Regions from separate parts of the Cellvibrio fibrivorans genome, predicted to be linked through region 1. Evidence: predicted binding sites of a transcription regulator. Region 1 holds the regulator's gene; the other holds the start of a gene.
The links. The regulator LexA, encoded in region 1, represses DNA repair genes until DNA is damaged. The targets are predictions, from matches to a motif close to ACTGTNTNTANANACAGT.

Region 1 (7,696 bases):
CGGGGATTTTTTATTTAACCAAGTAACAGCAACTAATTAGCGTTGCATTTCATACTTACGCATTTTTTCCACCAAAGTAGTACGGCGCACACAGAGTTTATCGGCAGCGCGCGCCACAACACCTCCACAATCATTAAGCGCCTGTTGGATCAAACTCATTTCCAGATTGGTAATATACTCGCGCAAATCAATACCTTGTTCCGGTAGCAGCGGTGTGTCATTCATATTCACGTAGCTGGTGCTGCCCGATGCAGCTACACCATTGGCTTTTATCGGTGTATGTACAAAGTCTTCGTCGGTCACATCAACATGGCGATACTTTGCCGGCAAATCCTGCACTCCAATGACACCAAAAGGATGCATGATCGCCATGCGTTCCACCAGATTCGCAAGTTCACGCACATTGCCACTCCATTCATGCTGGCAGAGCGACATTATCGCTGCGGAGTTAAACCGAATAGAACCGCGCTGCTCACTCTCCATCCGCGACACCAACTCATTCATTAACAGCGGAATATCTTCAGAACGCTCTTTTAAGGAAGGTAATTCAATGGGGAATACATTCAGGCGATAAAATAAATCTTCGCGAAAGGTATTTTCAATAATCATCTGTTCAAGGTTGCGATGGGTAGCAGCGATAATTCTCACATCCACCGGCTGGGTTTTATTGCTGCCTACACGCTCAAAACAGCGCTCTTGCAAAACACGCAAAATTTTAACTTGCATATTGAGCGGCATATCACCAATTTCATCCAGAAATAAGGTACCGCCTTCTGCCATTTCAAACCTACCCGCGCGCGAGTTAATTGCACCGGTAAACGCACCTTTTTCATGGCCAAACAATTCGCTTTCCAGTAGCTCCGCTGGAATAGCACCGCAGTTAACCGGAACAAAAGGTTTATCACGGCGTGGGGAGTTGTAATGCAAATTGCGCGCAACCACCTCTTTACCTGTGCCCGACTCTCCCGTAATCAGTACCGATACATCTTTATCGGCCACCTGCGCCATCATCTCTCGCACGTTTTGAATTTCACGGCTGGTCCCCACCAGGCTACGGAATAAATGTACTGGGCGGCGCTGGGGCTGACGCTTGCTGGTAGATTGCGCCTCACGATACAACTGGGCGCGGTGCAGCGTATCAACCAACTTATTATAAGTAGGCGGCAGCGAAAGGGTTGCAATGATCATAAAGCGGTAAAGGTCATCTAAGCCGTCATCAGCATTTTGGTTTTCATCGCCAATTAATACGATAGCCAATTCATCATTCCAGGAGCGGATTTCTTTTAGGAGTTGCGCGAGGGATTGATTGCTGTCGCGGTAGTCACCAATCAAAATGGCAACATAATCTTCACCATTGTTTTCTTCGGCGACTGCCGCTTGCCAGGTATCGCTGGCTGCAGTAAGTGTGGTTTCGCTGAGAAAATCCAGCAGAATTTTTAAATCGTGTCTGCGTGACTGATTGTCGTCAATAACAAGAACTTTATTGTTGCGCCACATACCCCAAGACCTTTTTTCATTTCATGCCAAAATCTTGAATACGGGAAAAACTCATTCAAGACGGCGAGACGGCTTATTGGAGTAAGTAATAGACGAGGCAGTAGTCTTAGTCAAATTTATGGCGAAATGTTTTTGGCGTTTTAACAACATTCACTCAAGTAGAATAAATATTCGCCAAAAATATGCCTTTTATTTACTTTTTATCCAACAATATTTCACATCATTCTTCATGAGGATACCGATTAGGAATTACACAAAATATTTTTATGATTGCTCGTTTTATGATTGCGCAATTTATGGCTGGGTGGATGAAACCTGCGGAGCGATTTCATCCCATCCTGATTTAATGGTTTTTAGCAGTTGAATTGCCTCATTCACCTTTTCAGCATCATTTTGCACTGAGGCTTCCAATAACTTCAAATTGATGTATTCATAGAGCTGATCAAGACGCTCGGATAACTCCCCGGCACTCATATCCAGCGAGCTGCGCAAACCACCAACAATACTGATAGCTTTGCCCAACAGCTCTCCTTTGGCTGCCGGATCACCACGCTCGATAGCCCCTTGGGCAGCCGCCAAACGCGCCAATGCACCCTCAAACAACAGTTGAATTAAACGATGCGGTGAAGCATTGCTGACTTCGGATTCAATACCCAATTGACGGTATTGCTTCAGTGCTTCTTGCGGATTGTAGTTAGACACAGACTATCCCCTGCTAGCAGTTATGTTCCTTAAGGCTAGCAGGGCTAAGACGTTTTTGCGAGTTTTGCTATAAGAGAGTTGTTTTAAAAACCTTATGAGCTAGTACTTGTTAACACTTTTTATCACAAACGAACACAATGTTGGGTCGAAGCCCACGCCTCAAGTCGCGTGCAGCAGGGTCACCTCGCGCTGACATTGCGCAATCAGCCCTGCATAAACCCCCTTCAATTCACTCAGGGCACATACCAAAGTAGATCTGTCATCACGATTAGCAGCAATGACTTTATCAATCAACACCACGCAGATGCGATCCAGATGTCGCACTCTATCCCAATCCTCAACTTGTAGCGCTTTGGTTAATTCCTGCTGTAGGTTGCGCATCGCCGTAATACCAGCCTGACCACAATAGTCAGGCGCAGACACCAACTGAATCGCCATAACAAACTCCTCATTACACTTGACTGCCAATCGCATCCCAAGCGGTTTTTATCTCACCCAGCAAACGACCACATTCATCAAGGTACTCAACGTTGTTTTCGTAATTTGCCTGACTCAAGCGACGAATAATGTAGTCATATAGGCCATCGAGGTTGGCAGCTAAAGCTCCACCCTCTTTGTCATTCAGACTTCCTTGCAATCCTCCGACAATGGCTACCGCTTTACCAATCAGCTCGCCCTTGCGTGCAACCTGATTTTGCGCCATAGCACCTTTAGCTTGAGCAATACGTTCAAGTGCACCTTCAAATAACATTTGAATCAATCGGTGCGGTGATGCAGTTTCAATACTGGAATGTACTTTAACACTGGAATAATTTTGCACGGCAGAGTAGGAATTCATAAATCACCACAGAGTGTTTGAATTTTGTTTTGCTATTATCGGAGCTAACAGAACAATTCCCGACCCTTAAGCTAACGGCAAAATACCTAAAACCTTTAACCAGAAACTGACAATAATGCAAAAAACTATTCTTATAACCGGCGCATCAACCGGCATAGGCTTTTACGTTGCACATGAACTAAAGAAAGCCGGCTATCGTGTTATCGCCTCCTGCCGATCGATAGCAGATGTGGCGCGTTTGCAGCAAGAAGGACTGGAGTGCGTGCAACTTGACCTGGCGAATTCAACATCAATCCAGATAGGGTTTGCACAGGCAATGGAACTTACCGGGAACGAGCTTTACGGCTTATTTAACAATGGCGCTTATGGCCAGCCGGGAGCAATAGAAGATTTACCAATTAACGCGCTGCGCCAGCAATTCAATACAAATTTTTTTGGTTGGTGCGAACTGACTAATTTAGCCCTGCCTATTATGCTTAAACAGGGCTATGGACGAATTATTCAAAACTCTTCTGTACTGGGTATTGCAGCCATGCCTTTGCGCGGGGCCTACAACGCCAGCAAGTATGCTATTGAAGGAATTAGCGATACGCTGCGACTTGAGCTTGAGGGCACCGGCATCTACGTCAGCCTGATCGAACCCGGCCCGATTGAAAGCCAATTCAGAAAAAATGCTTTGGCAGCACTGCGAGACCATATCGATATTGAGAAGAGCCGTCATCTCGCAACCTACCGCAACGCAATCGCAAGGCTTGAAAAGACTGAAACAACAACACCTTTTACATTAGGCCCTGACGCTGTATATCAACGCGTCATTCACGCACTGGAGTCCAAGCAGCCGCAGGCACGTTATTACGTCACCGTCCCCACCTATCTGGTGGGTTTTATGAAACGCATTTTACCAGCGTGCTGGCTAGATAAATTATTGCGCAAACTCAGTAGTTAATTCATTTCTCATTCAGTTGTGACGGCTAGAGTTGATGAGACCACATGCAGGAGAAAATCATGAAGAAATACGTTACCGCACTATTGTACACAGCCATTTGCGCAAGCTTTTCCAATATGAGCGTTGCTGAATCCCTGCGCTGCAACACCAAACTTGCGCAAGTGGGAGATACCAAAGCGGAAGTGATTGATAAGTGTGGCGATCCGGTAATGACCGACAATTTCTGCCAACCCGTAGCAGCAACCACCCAACCACAGGGAATACAAAATGGTAACAACAACGTACAAAACAATATCGCTATCGCCACATGCGAGAACATAGACATCTGGACTTACAACCCCGGTAAGGGCAAGTTTATGACGCACTTGTATTTTGCACGGGGCCAATTACAGAGCATACGCTACGGCAACAGGGTGAAATAAGCAGCAGATTGAAAAACTATTGCACAACCTGAATTACTGTATATAATCACAACCACTGTACAAATAAACAGATTCAGGAGTGCGCCATGTCTGACTTAACACCCCGCCAGGAACAGGTACTACAGCTCATCCGCCAATATGCGGAAGAAACAGGTTATCCGCCCACGCGTGCGGAAATCGCCCGGATTCTCGGCTTTAAGTCAGCTAATGCCGCCGAAGAACACATCAAAGCCCTTGCCCGAAAAGGTGCTATCGAAATCATCCCCGGTGCTTCACGTGGGATAAAACTACCTGAACTGCAATCCGGCATCCCTATTATTGGCCGCGTTGCAGCAGGTAACCCGATACTTGCGCAAGAACACATCGAAGACTACTGCAACATTCCACAGAGCTTTTTTTCACCCACCGCAGATTTTTTCCTGCGTGTTCACGGCATGAGCATGAAAGATGCCGGTATTCTTGATGGCGATCTACTGGCTGTTCATAAAACCGATCAAGCGCGCAACGGGCAGATTGTTGTTGCACGTATCGGCGAAGAAGTGACGGTCAAACGGTTCAAACGGATAGGTAATAACGCACAGGTTGAATTGTGGCCAGAAAACCCAGAGTTCGAGGTCATCCTGGTAGATATGCGCGATCAGGAGTTTAGTATTGAAGGCCTTAGTGTAGGAGTGATTCGTCGTGACTAATATCGCCCGTGTAATACCCGCAACCACTACAACTCGCCAACAACCTGCCAGTGGTGTTACCGAACTGGTATTGACTAGTGATTCGCCTGAGCAAGTTGCGCTGCTGTTACCCATGATTGCATTTCTTAGCAACGCTTGCAGCGACCGCTGGATTACCTGGATAGCACCGCACAATATCAGCCGTGAGCTGCTGCAATCCTACGGTGTTAATACACGTTATATTCGTGTGATTCACTGCCAGAATCCGCAAACACTATTGTGGATCACTTGGGAAGCACTCTCTGCAGGCAATAGCCATACGGTGATATCAAGCCCGGGGAAATTGACAGATAAAGAACTTACACAGCTTGAATTGGCTGCTAAAACCGGCGGGTGTCAGGGATTACTGTTGCGAGTTCGTTAAATTTGCTGAGATTATTTAAATAATCAAATTTTTAAGGTAGGACAGATTACTTTGAAGTATTGAAGTAATGCAGGGAGGCAAGACCTCAATAATTGAACAAATAAAAAATTAAACAGACAAAACCATTCACCCATCGGTTAGTGCAACATCAGTTTTTCGGTATCACTTAGCTCTTCTACCAAATCATCCAGCATAGCTTCCGCCTGTTGATCAGCAATATCCCCCGCAGCCTCCATTCCCGCCTCAATCATGGCTTTGGCGACCATGAATTTTTCCTCGCCTAAAAAAGCCAGGGATTCTTCCGAAAAACGAATGGTTACCAAGGGTTCATTGCTCTCATCGTCAGCTCGCGCCAAAGCAACATCACCATTCAGCAATTCAATAATTTCGTAAAAAGACGACATAACTACCTCTGCGGCCTCAGCGCGAAACGGGCGCGCATTCTAGCACCCAATTATCTCAAAACCTATTCAAGAGATTTTTAGCTGCAAAGGCCTTTAATAGCTTCCTAAACCCAACAAAAAAACAAAAGGCCAACACAACGCTGGCCTTTTTCGCCCTAGACACGGTCGTGTTGCAGATTAGTTCAAACGCTCCAACACTGTCGTAATCCCCTGCCCCAGACCTATACACATGGTTGAAACGCCCAGATTCAAATCCCGATCCTGCATCACTGTCAGTAGTGAACCGGTAATGCGCGTACCTGAGCAGCCAAAAGGATGACCAAGGGCGATAGCACCACCGTGCAAATTTACTTTATCGTTCATCACGTCCAGCAATTTTAAATCTTTCAATACCGGCAAGGCCTGGGCTGCAAATGCTTCATTAAGCTCAACAGCGTCTATATCGTCGATGGTTAGATTGGCAGCTTTCAGCGCTTTCTCTGTTGAAGGCACGGGTCCATAACCCATGATGGATGGATCGACACCCGCAAGCCCCAGTGAAACCACTTTAGCGATAGGTTTTAATCCCAAGGATTTTGCACGCTCAGCCGACATCACCAGCATTACCGATGCTCCATCACTTAACTGTGAAGAAGTACCCGCTGTCACTTGACCATTTTTAGGATCAAATACCGGCGGCAATTTGGCCAAGGCCTCAACTGTAGTTTCCGGGCGGATAGTTTCATCCTGATCAACCGAGATTAAAAATCCATCGCTGTTATGCCCGTCGACCGCAATAATTTCGCGAGCGAATTTACCCGTCTCACGCGCTTTGGCTGCGAGCTGATGCGAACGCGCGCCGAACTCGTCCATTTGCTGGCGATTGATGCCATGCAAGAGCGCAAGATATTCAGCAGTCATTCCCATATTGCCTGCCGCTTTAGCGACGGATAAGCCCAGCAAGGGGTTGATGCTGACCGATTCATACATCGGCAAATGCCCCATATGTTCAACACCGCCAATCAAATACACATCACCCTGCCCGGCGCGAATATTCACCGTTGCAGTATGCAAAGCCGACATCGAAGAACCACAGAGGCGGTTAATCGTTTGCGCAGGAATTGTGTGCGGCAAGCCGGCCAATAATAAAATATTACGCGCTACGTTAAATGCCTGCTCTTCGCGCTGCATTACGCAACCCCAAAGTAAGTCATCAATGGTGTTTGGATCAAGTTTTGGATTGCGTGCAAGCAAGCCTTTAATAATTGCAGCAGAAATATCATCTGCACGCATATGGCGGAAGCAACCATTTTTGGAGCGCCCCATGGCGCTGCGGGCGTAATCAACAATAACGGCATCGCGTGGTTGTAAGCTCATTAGAATAACTCCTTAGCCGTAAAATTTTTGGTTGCTAGCCGCTTTGGCTTTGAGACTATCAGGCGCTTGGTAAAGTGCACCCAGAGCGGTAAATTTTGCAGCCATATCACAAAAGGTTTGCGCACCAATAAAATCAATCCAGCGGAAAACGCCACCACGGAAAGGTGGGAAACCTGTGCCATAAACCAACGCCATATCGGCTTCAGCGGCCGTCTCCACTATGCCCTCGTCAAGGCAGCGGGTTAGTTCGGTAGCCATGGGAATCATCATGCGTGCGATGATATCCTCGTCGCTTATTTCAATTGCACCCTGGATAGTAGGCTTGAGAATATCAGCCACTTCAGCGGCCGCCACTTTCGCAGGTTTACCTTTTTTATCCAGCTCGTAATTATAAAAACCTTTTTCATTTTTCTGACCGAGACGGCCCGCTGCAAAAAGC
Region 2 (7,696 bases), on a different contig from region 1:
CATCGCACTTGGCGTTATCGGGATCAGGATGAGCCTCCAGAAATAAACCAGCCAAACCAACTGCCACACCTGCACGCGCCAATTCAGCAACTTGATGGCGACGACCGCTCGATGCAGCGCCCATAGGATCGCGGCATTGCAATGAATGGGTTACATCAAAAATCACCGGGGCATTGCCGCTGACTTCACGCATGGTACGGAAGCCCAACATATCGACAACCAAGTTGTCATAACCGAAGTTGGTGCCGCGATCACAGAGAATAATTTTATCATTGCCGCACTCACCAAATTTTTCGACGATATTTTTCATTTGGCCTGGGCTTAAGAATTGCGGTTTTTTGATATTAATCACCGCGCCGGTTTTGGCCATAGCGACGACCAAATCCGTTTGACGGGCGAGAAAAGCAGGTAATTGAATAACATCTGCAACTTCCGCAACAGGTGCACATTGATAAATTTCGTGCACATCAGTAATCACTGGGATATTAAAGGTTTGTTTGATCTCTTGAAAAATCTTCAACCCCTCTTCCATTCCCGGCCCGCGGTAGGAGTGAATGGAAGAGCGATTTGCCTTATCAAATGAAGCTTTAAAAACGTAGGGAATTCCAAGCTTTTGCGTAACCTGCACATAAGTTTCTGCCACATGCATGGCCATATCGCGCGATTCAAGTACATTCATGCCACCAAACAATACAAACGGCAGTGAATTACCAACACTCAGATTGCCAACTTTTACTATTTCTTGAGACACAGGTATTCCTTTCAGAATAGTTTTAAAATCAATCAATAATCTTTACAAAAAGGGGCGCATGTATCTGCGCCCCAAGATTATTTTTTATTTGCCAAAGCCGCTTTTACAAACGCCGTAAACAATGGATGTCCATCGCGCGGAGTAGAGGTAAATTCCGGGTGGAATTGACAAGCAACAAACCAGGGGTGATCTGGAATTTCTACCATCTCTACCAAGGTATCATCGGCCGACCAACCGCCGATTTTCAAACCGGCTTTTTGCAATTGATCAACATAATTGTTGTTAACTTCATAGCGATGGCGATGGCGCTCAACAATCACATCGGCGCCATAAACTTTGCGCGCATTTGAACCGGCAACCAAGCGGCATTCTTGTGCACCCAAACGCATGGTACCACCAAGGTCAGAGGACTCATCACGCTTTTCAACTTCGCCTTCCGAGGTGATCCACTCGGTAATCAAACCGATAACCGGATGCGGGGAATTGCGATCAAACTCTGTAGAATTGGCACCTTTCAAACCCAACACATTGCGTGCAAATTCAATCACAACTGATTGCATCCCCAAGCAAATCCCGAGATATGGCACTTTATTTTCGCGCGCATACTGAACGGCCATTAATTTGCCCTCCACGCCGCGCTCACCAAAACCACCGGGAACCAAAATCGCATCGGCATCTTTTAAAATATCTACGCCTTCATTTTCAACACGCTCGGCATCGATGTAATTAATGTTCACTTTGGTATGGGTATGTATACCCGCATGAGTCAGCGCTTCAATTAGCGACTTGTAGGCGTCCAGTAATTCCATGTATTTACCAACCATGGAAATAGTAACGGAGTTCACTGGATTTAATTTACCTTCCACTACCTTGTCCCACTCACTCAAGTCAGCGACGGGACACTGCAAACCCAGCAGCTCAACAACAATCTGATCCAAACCATAGCTTTGCAGTAGACGGGGAATCGAATAAATGGTGTCTGCATCGGGAAGCGGCACGACCGCACGCTCGGCCACGTTGGTGAACAGAGAAATTTTGCGGCGCGAGTCCTCGTCCACCAAGCGTTCAGAGCGGCATAGCAAAATATCTGGCTGCAAACCGATTGAACGCAACTCTTTCACCGAGTGCTGGGTTGGCTTGGTTTTGGTTTCGCCAGCGGTGGCGATATAAGGCACAAGGGTCAAATGCATCAACAAAGCACGGGAACCCATTTCTACTTTTAGCTGGCGCACCGCTTCCAGAAAGGGTTGGGATTCGATATCGCCAACAGTACCGCCGATCTCAACCAAAGCGACATCAACATCGCGTCCACCTTCAAGAATGCGGCGCTTGATTTCATCGGTAATATGGGGAATAACCTGTACGGTGCCGCCCAAATAATCACCACGGCGCTCTTTGCGCAACACTGTCTCGTACACGCGGCCAGTAGTGAAGTTGTTGCGACGCGTCATTTTGGTACGGATAAAACGCTCGTAGTGACCCAGATCCAGATCTGTCTCGGCGCCATCTTCGGTAACAAACACCTCTCCATGCTGGAAGGGGCTCATAGTGCCCGGATCTACGTTGATATAGGGGTCGAGCTTCATGATGGTTACTTTGAGGCCACGAGCCTCAAGGATCGCCGCCAGGGAAGCCGAGGCGATGCCTTTGCCCAATGAGGAAACAACACCACCAGTTACGAATATATAGCGCGTCATGTAAAACCTGATTAACTGTGAAAAATGCGGAGCGGAATGGAGATAAATGCCAACAGCAGCGCTCGTTGCGAGGCAGGGGGATTTATCGTTCAGGACGGGGCGCCAGAGTAACAGAAAGGCCTTTTCGGCTCAATGAAAAGCTCGCCGGAGTAGCAAACCTGTAGACGAATCAAATAATTAGAACAAAGAAGAAACACATCAGCAAACAGCCACATAAGCCGGATTTTCACCAGTCGTCGCTAGTTGCTACAGTAAATACTGCCTGGATATGGCGGCTGGAAAAGCCGCGCGAGTGTAAAAAGCGCATTTGCTTTGCCCGCTCGCGGGCATCAGCAGGTATAGTGCCGCGAAATTTTTTCCGCCATGTGTCATGTGCAAGCTCAAACCACAAAACATCAGCATCATCGACAAACCGGCCAATCAGTCCGGGATCAACACCCTTTTCACGCAATTCCATCTTAATAATAACCGGCCCCTTCCCCTGCCTCTGACGCATGGCAACAAAAGCTTGGGCAAAGCGCTCATCGGATTGCAGATTTAGCTCGATCAACCCCGCAATAGCCTCGTCAATCAACTCCACAGTTGCAAATTTGCGCCCTAACTTCTCTTTCAACTCTTTAGCAGAATGTTCGCGCAGCGCTAAAAGGTTCATCGCGTTGAAGCGAATGTCACTTAATGTAGGGACTACCCCAGGGACTACTTGTTGCATAGAATAAATCCAGTGCTAATAAAAATGGCCGCAACAGCGGCCATTTGGATCATTGCACCACGGGCTTAATTAACCGGTGGAAACTGGGCAATTACCTCTGTGACAGCACGACTCAACACTTCACGCTGTTGCTGGGGCGCCATACTGCGACTTAAACGTTTCTCGGAAACTCCACGCCAAATAGGCTTTTCAGTTTTTGCATCGACAACATCAATAATCAAGCTGCCTTGATTGTACACGCGCAAACCAGTACCCGGACCATGAAAGAAAGGTGATGGATAGCGATAAGGGCGGCCATAGTAGCCAAACCCGTAAAGATCATCGTAGCTGCGGGGATCGATCTTCTCTTCGATGACCACGTGATAACTCACAATAAAATCAGGTTTTGCGCCTGTCGCCGCATTTTGATAGCGCTTACCTAACTCACCTTCCAACGCAGAATGAATATGGCTCAAGGTAAACGGCGAAACCAGAATACTATCTTTAGTGTCCTGCTTGGTCTCCGCCACATCAAAAGTCTTTAGTGATGAAAAATCAAAATCCGCTTGATGGTCCGTTTCTACTCTGGGCTGCGTGGTGCAACCAGCAAAAACCAATGCGCTTAACGCTACCAACAACACACCTATTTGTTTCATTACTAACACCACCTTTAATATCGCCTGACTGAATATCGAATATCGTCTTAACTTACACATCCACCCTATTAATTTTGTGCAAATTTTCAATTCCAGTTTACCACTGTAGCCACAACATAGTGAGTAGCATTAATCAATGCAAGCGCACAGATTTAAATACAAAAACCTCCGCTGCCCAAACGCAAACGGAGGTTTTTAACAGCCCTACAGGTACTTACATTTCCACATCGTCAGTCACTTCACTACCACCTGGACTTAATGAGAGTGCCGGGGTAGCCAGGAGTTCCGTTCTGACTTTGTGCTCAAGCTCTTTGGAAATAACCGGATTTTCCTGTAAAAACTTCATCACATTGTTTTTACCTTGACCAATCTTGTTACCCTGATAACTGTACCAAGCTCCGGCCTTATCGATTAAACCCAGCTTAACGCCATAATCAACAATTTCGCCCATGCGGTTAATTCCCGAGCCATAAAGGATCTGGAATTCAGCTTGTTTAAATGGTGGTGCAACCTTGTTCTTCACCACTTTTACACGGGTTTCTGAACCGATGACTTCTTCACCCTCTTTCACGGCACCTATACGGCGGATATCCAAACGCACAGATGCATAGAATTTCAACGCATTACCACCCGTAGTGGTTTCAGGGTTACCGAACATAACACCGATTTTCATACGGATCTGATTGATAAAAATCACCAGGCAGTTGGCGTTTTTGATATTACCGGTAATTTTGCGCAACGCTTGCGACATCAAACGTGCCTGCAGACCCACATGGTGATCACCCATTTCGCCTTCGATTTCTGCGCGAGGTGTCAAAGCAGCAACCGAATCGACCACCAATACATCAACCGCGCCAGAGCGCACCAGCATATCGGTGACTTCCAAGGCCTGCTCGCCGGTATCCGGCTGGGAGATAATCAAGTCTTCGACATTGACGCCGAGCTTGGATGCATAAATAGGATCGAGCGCATGTTCGGCATCGATAAACGCACAAGTACCGCCGGCGCGCTGGGCCTCAGCAATAACTTGCAGCGTCAGGGTTGTTTTGCCGGAAGATTCAGGGCCGTAGATTTCAATAATCCGGCCTTTAGGTAAGCCGCCAATCCCCAGCGCCACATCAAGCCCAAGGGAACCGGTAGAAATTGCAGGAATGGCGACTTGCTCTTTGTCGCCCATACGCATCACGGTACCTTTACCAAATTGACGTTCGATTTGGCTCAATGCGGCCTGCAGCGCCTTCTCTTTATTCGCATCCATCTGACACCTCAACATAAAAAATAATGAAACACGTTGTTATGAAATTACTATGAAATCTGTTGAACCACTCTATCCGGCAGCTCTTTAGGGTCGCTCTTTTTGCAACCAGGTAGATTCAAGATCACACCATTGGGGATAGCATACAGCAAAAAACTGTATGCGCAAACAGTACTAGCCTTTTATACAGTACTTTTGAGTCAATGCTTATTACTCCAGGCCTTTGAACTCGCCGGTAAAGTTCGCATTGGACACGTCGCCATTGGATGTCATCAGCACATACAAGGTCTTTTGCTCAATGTCGTTAGTGACAGCAACTATGCAGTAGCCATCACCTTTCCTGTGCAGCTTTGCATTTTTGGCAGGTACGTTACGCCAGCTTTCAGGAAGCTTACCGAAACCAAACCCACCATCTTCCTGAGTTAACTGCACTGAATAATCCTTTCCAACAATAATGGCAGCGGGTTCGGTAATGAAACTGTGATCATGGCCTTCATGCGCCATTGCCACTGGAATATTGCATAACACACCAACCAATAAAAAGGAGATCAACGTTTTCATCAAGCCGTTTCCTGTGAGGGTTAAAAAAACGAAATATTCAAGCCTGGCAACTATATCAACAATTGCACGAGGCGGAATGGCACCGGCGATTAGTTCGCCGGTGCCGCCCAACTAACGTGGTAAGTGAGCAAGCGCGGACACCAGGCCAACCTGTTGGAAAGGTGTTGGGGAATAATCGGTTGGCGATCAGCATTCCGGTCACAGCTGTAACCGCGAGTGCATCCACTACCCGAGCACCTTTGCTTTGCTCTTTGGCGTGTTGGCGCTTGCGCTTTTTCACAAAAAAGATAAAGCCGGTGGCGATACATACTCAGCCGGCCAAAACACCAAACACCTACAACCAGCGCTGCAGCCAATGGCGAAAATGCTGCAAATGCAAACCGGTAAGAAATTCATTGATATGGACAACCACTGCTGGCATAGATCGGCAAAGCCACCACGCCGGTGAGATTGTGCAAATCCAGAATGGTGCGGGACTTGCTCTTATTGGGACGAAAAGTAAATACCCCGAGGAACGATTATAATGGCGGCGGCGCTACGCACATGGCATACACGTCAAGTGAATTGAGCGCGCCGACTACCGCGCCCTGGCTGATTTCTACTGAATCAAAATTATTGCTGGTATTGACTAATAATAGATATTTGCCCGGCTCGTTAAACACCCCCAACAATTGCAGACTTACCGCACTACCCAAACCGAAGGTTTGTTGTTGGGTACCGTTATTGAGTGTAGTGATTCTGATTTTTCCCAGAATCGACAAATCCAGCAAACCAACAGGAGCTGAAACTATAACGCCAACTCTTTTGCTGCCGGTGTAAGTCGTTGCGGGGCCATGGGTTGCGCGGGCGTAGACTTCTGCTGCGGTGCCGACCAGGGTTACCAGCGTGCCCGCGTTGGTGAGGCTGGAATCGATAATATTATTTGCATTCAACACACCGCAGCCAACGCACAACACACCGCGTGCCCCCGACGAAATAGTAACATCAGCTTGATTCATGGGTTTAAATAATGCGGTGGGACCACAGGCGATATTTTCAGTGGCATCGCAACTATCACCGATTCCATCGCCGTCGATATCACCCTGGGCGAGATTGGCAACGCTAGGGCAATTATCGACTCCGTTAAGAACGCCATCATTGTCGATATCACTATCGCATACGTCACCGGTCCCATCGCCATCGGTATTGAGTTGGTTGGTGTTAGCGACGCTTGGGCAATTGTCGGAAACATCGGTAACTGAGCACCAACCCCATTACCATCTCTTTATTGTTCTGGGTATTTTTACCAAAATATTTAATTGAATGAATATCACCTCCCAAGCTTGAAAACGCCGACTGCCATCGCCCTAAAGCAGGCAACCCCATCCGACTGAATATTTTTTCATACCAGGTTGGCGATGCTTCAAGTATCACAAAAATCCGGATTGGCGTATTTCCACAGCGCTGCGTCAGCAAAATTTGCATTAAGGATTTTAACCATTCAGCATCCACTCCATGTGAGAGGCCATCAATAACAATCATCAGCGGGGTTGATCTATCCCAATAGATTGCATTGACAAGCTCTTCAACCTGTTGGTCGCTGGCAATTAACCGGTAATTATCAATCGCTGGCATTACTTTGGATTTGAGCGCAATACTCTCTTCACTATCGATATCAACCCAGGAAAATTGGGGCCAATCATGCCGCTCACTGAGCCGATGAAAACGCGTACTCAAACCAGCACCGCACTCAACGCCCAATCCTTTGGGGTGCTGATTAAAAAATGCGAGGCAGCGCTGATCCAGCCAATGATTCGCACGCAAATAGCGGCGTTCATCCAACGGACAAAAGCGCACACCCGCATCGATATTTAATAAACGGCTCAACACAATCGCCGCTCGATCATAAAAATACATTTCAGGCCAAAATTGAACCGCATCGGCGCGCGCATTCAATGCCATCATTTCTGTACTGACCATAAGGCACCATTTAAAAATTCGCCCGTAAGGTAATACGCATATTGCGCGGCTCACCGCAGCGATTGGAGACGGCGGATAAATATGAGTAACACTTTTTATCCAGCGCATTGTCGGCGTTCACAGCAACAG

Region 2: recA (recombinase RecA) is a predicted target of LexA. The motif match lies at 5,203-5,220, and genes of this name have one in related genera.

What each region holds. Positions count from the first base shown of each region.
Region 1 is NZ_JAVDVX010000002.1:358,071-365,766, reverse strand. It holds gene J2X05_RS06405 (sigma-54-dependent transcriptional regulator) at 37-1,497, opposite strand; gene fliS (flagellar export chaperone FliS) at 1,792-2,199, opposite strand; gene J2X05_RS06395 (hypothetical protein) at 2,359-2,637, opposite strand; gene fliS (flagellar export chaperone FliS) at 2,651-3,037, opposite strand; gene J2X05_RS06385 (SDR family oxidoreductase) at 3,153-3,983, shown strand; gene J2X05_RS06380 (DUF2845 domain-containing protein) at 4,043-4,405, shown strand; gene lexA (transcriptional repressor LexA) at 4,492-5,094, shown strand; gene J2X05_RS06370 (cell division inhibitor SulA) at 5,087-5,497, shown strand; gene J2X05_RS06365 (hypothetical protein) at 5,635-5,901, opposite strand; gene fadA (acetyl-CoA C-acyltransferase FadA) at 6,079-7,257, opposite strand; gene fadB (fatty acid oxidation complex subunit alpha FadB) at 7,270-7,696, opposite strand, start outside.
Region 2 is NZ_JAVDVX010000003.1:428,402-436,097, reverse strand. It holds gene kdsA (3-deoxy-8-phosphooctulonate synthase) at 1-751, opposite strand, end outside; gene pyrG (CTP synthase) at 829-2,448, opposite strand; gene J2X05_RS10400 (regulatory protein RecX) at 2,675-3,157, opposite strand; gene J2X05_RS10395 (DUF4136 domain-containing protein) at 3,223-3,792, opposite strand; gene recA (recombinase RecA) at 4,007-5,050, opposite strand; gene J2X05_RS10385 (DUF6488 family protein) at 5,258-5,608, opposite strand; gene J2X05_RS10380 (hypothetical protein) at 6,127-6,606, opposite strand; partial or broken gene J2X05_RS10375 (thrombospondin type 3 repeat-containing protein) at 6,703-6,780, opposite strand; gene J2X05_RS10370 (hypothetical protein) at 6,809-7,567, opposite strand; gene J2X05_RS10365 (TonB-dependent receptor domain-containing protein) at 7,578-7,696, opposite strand, start outside.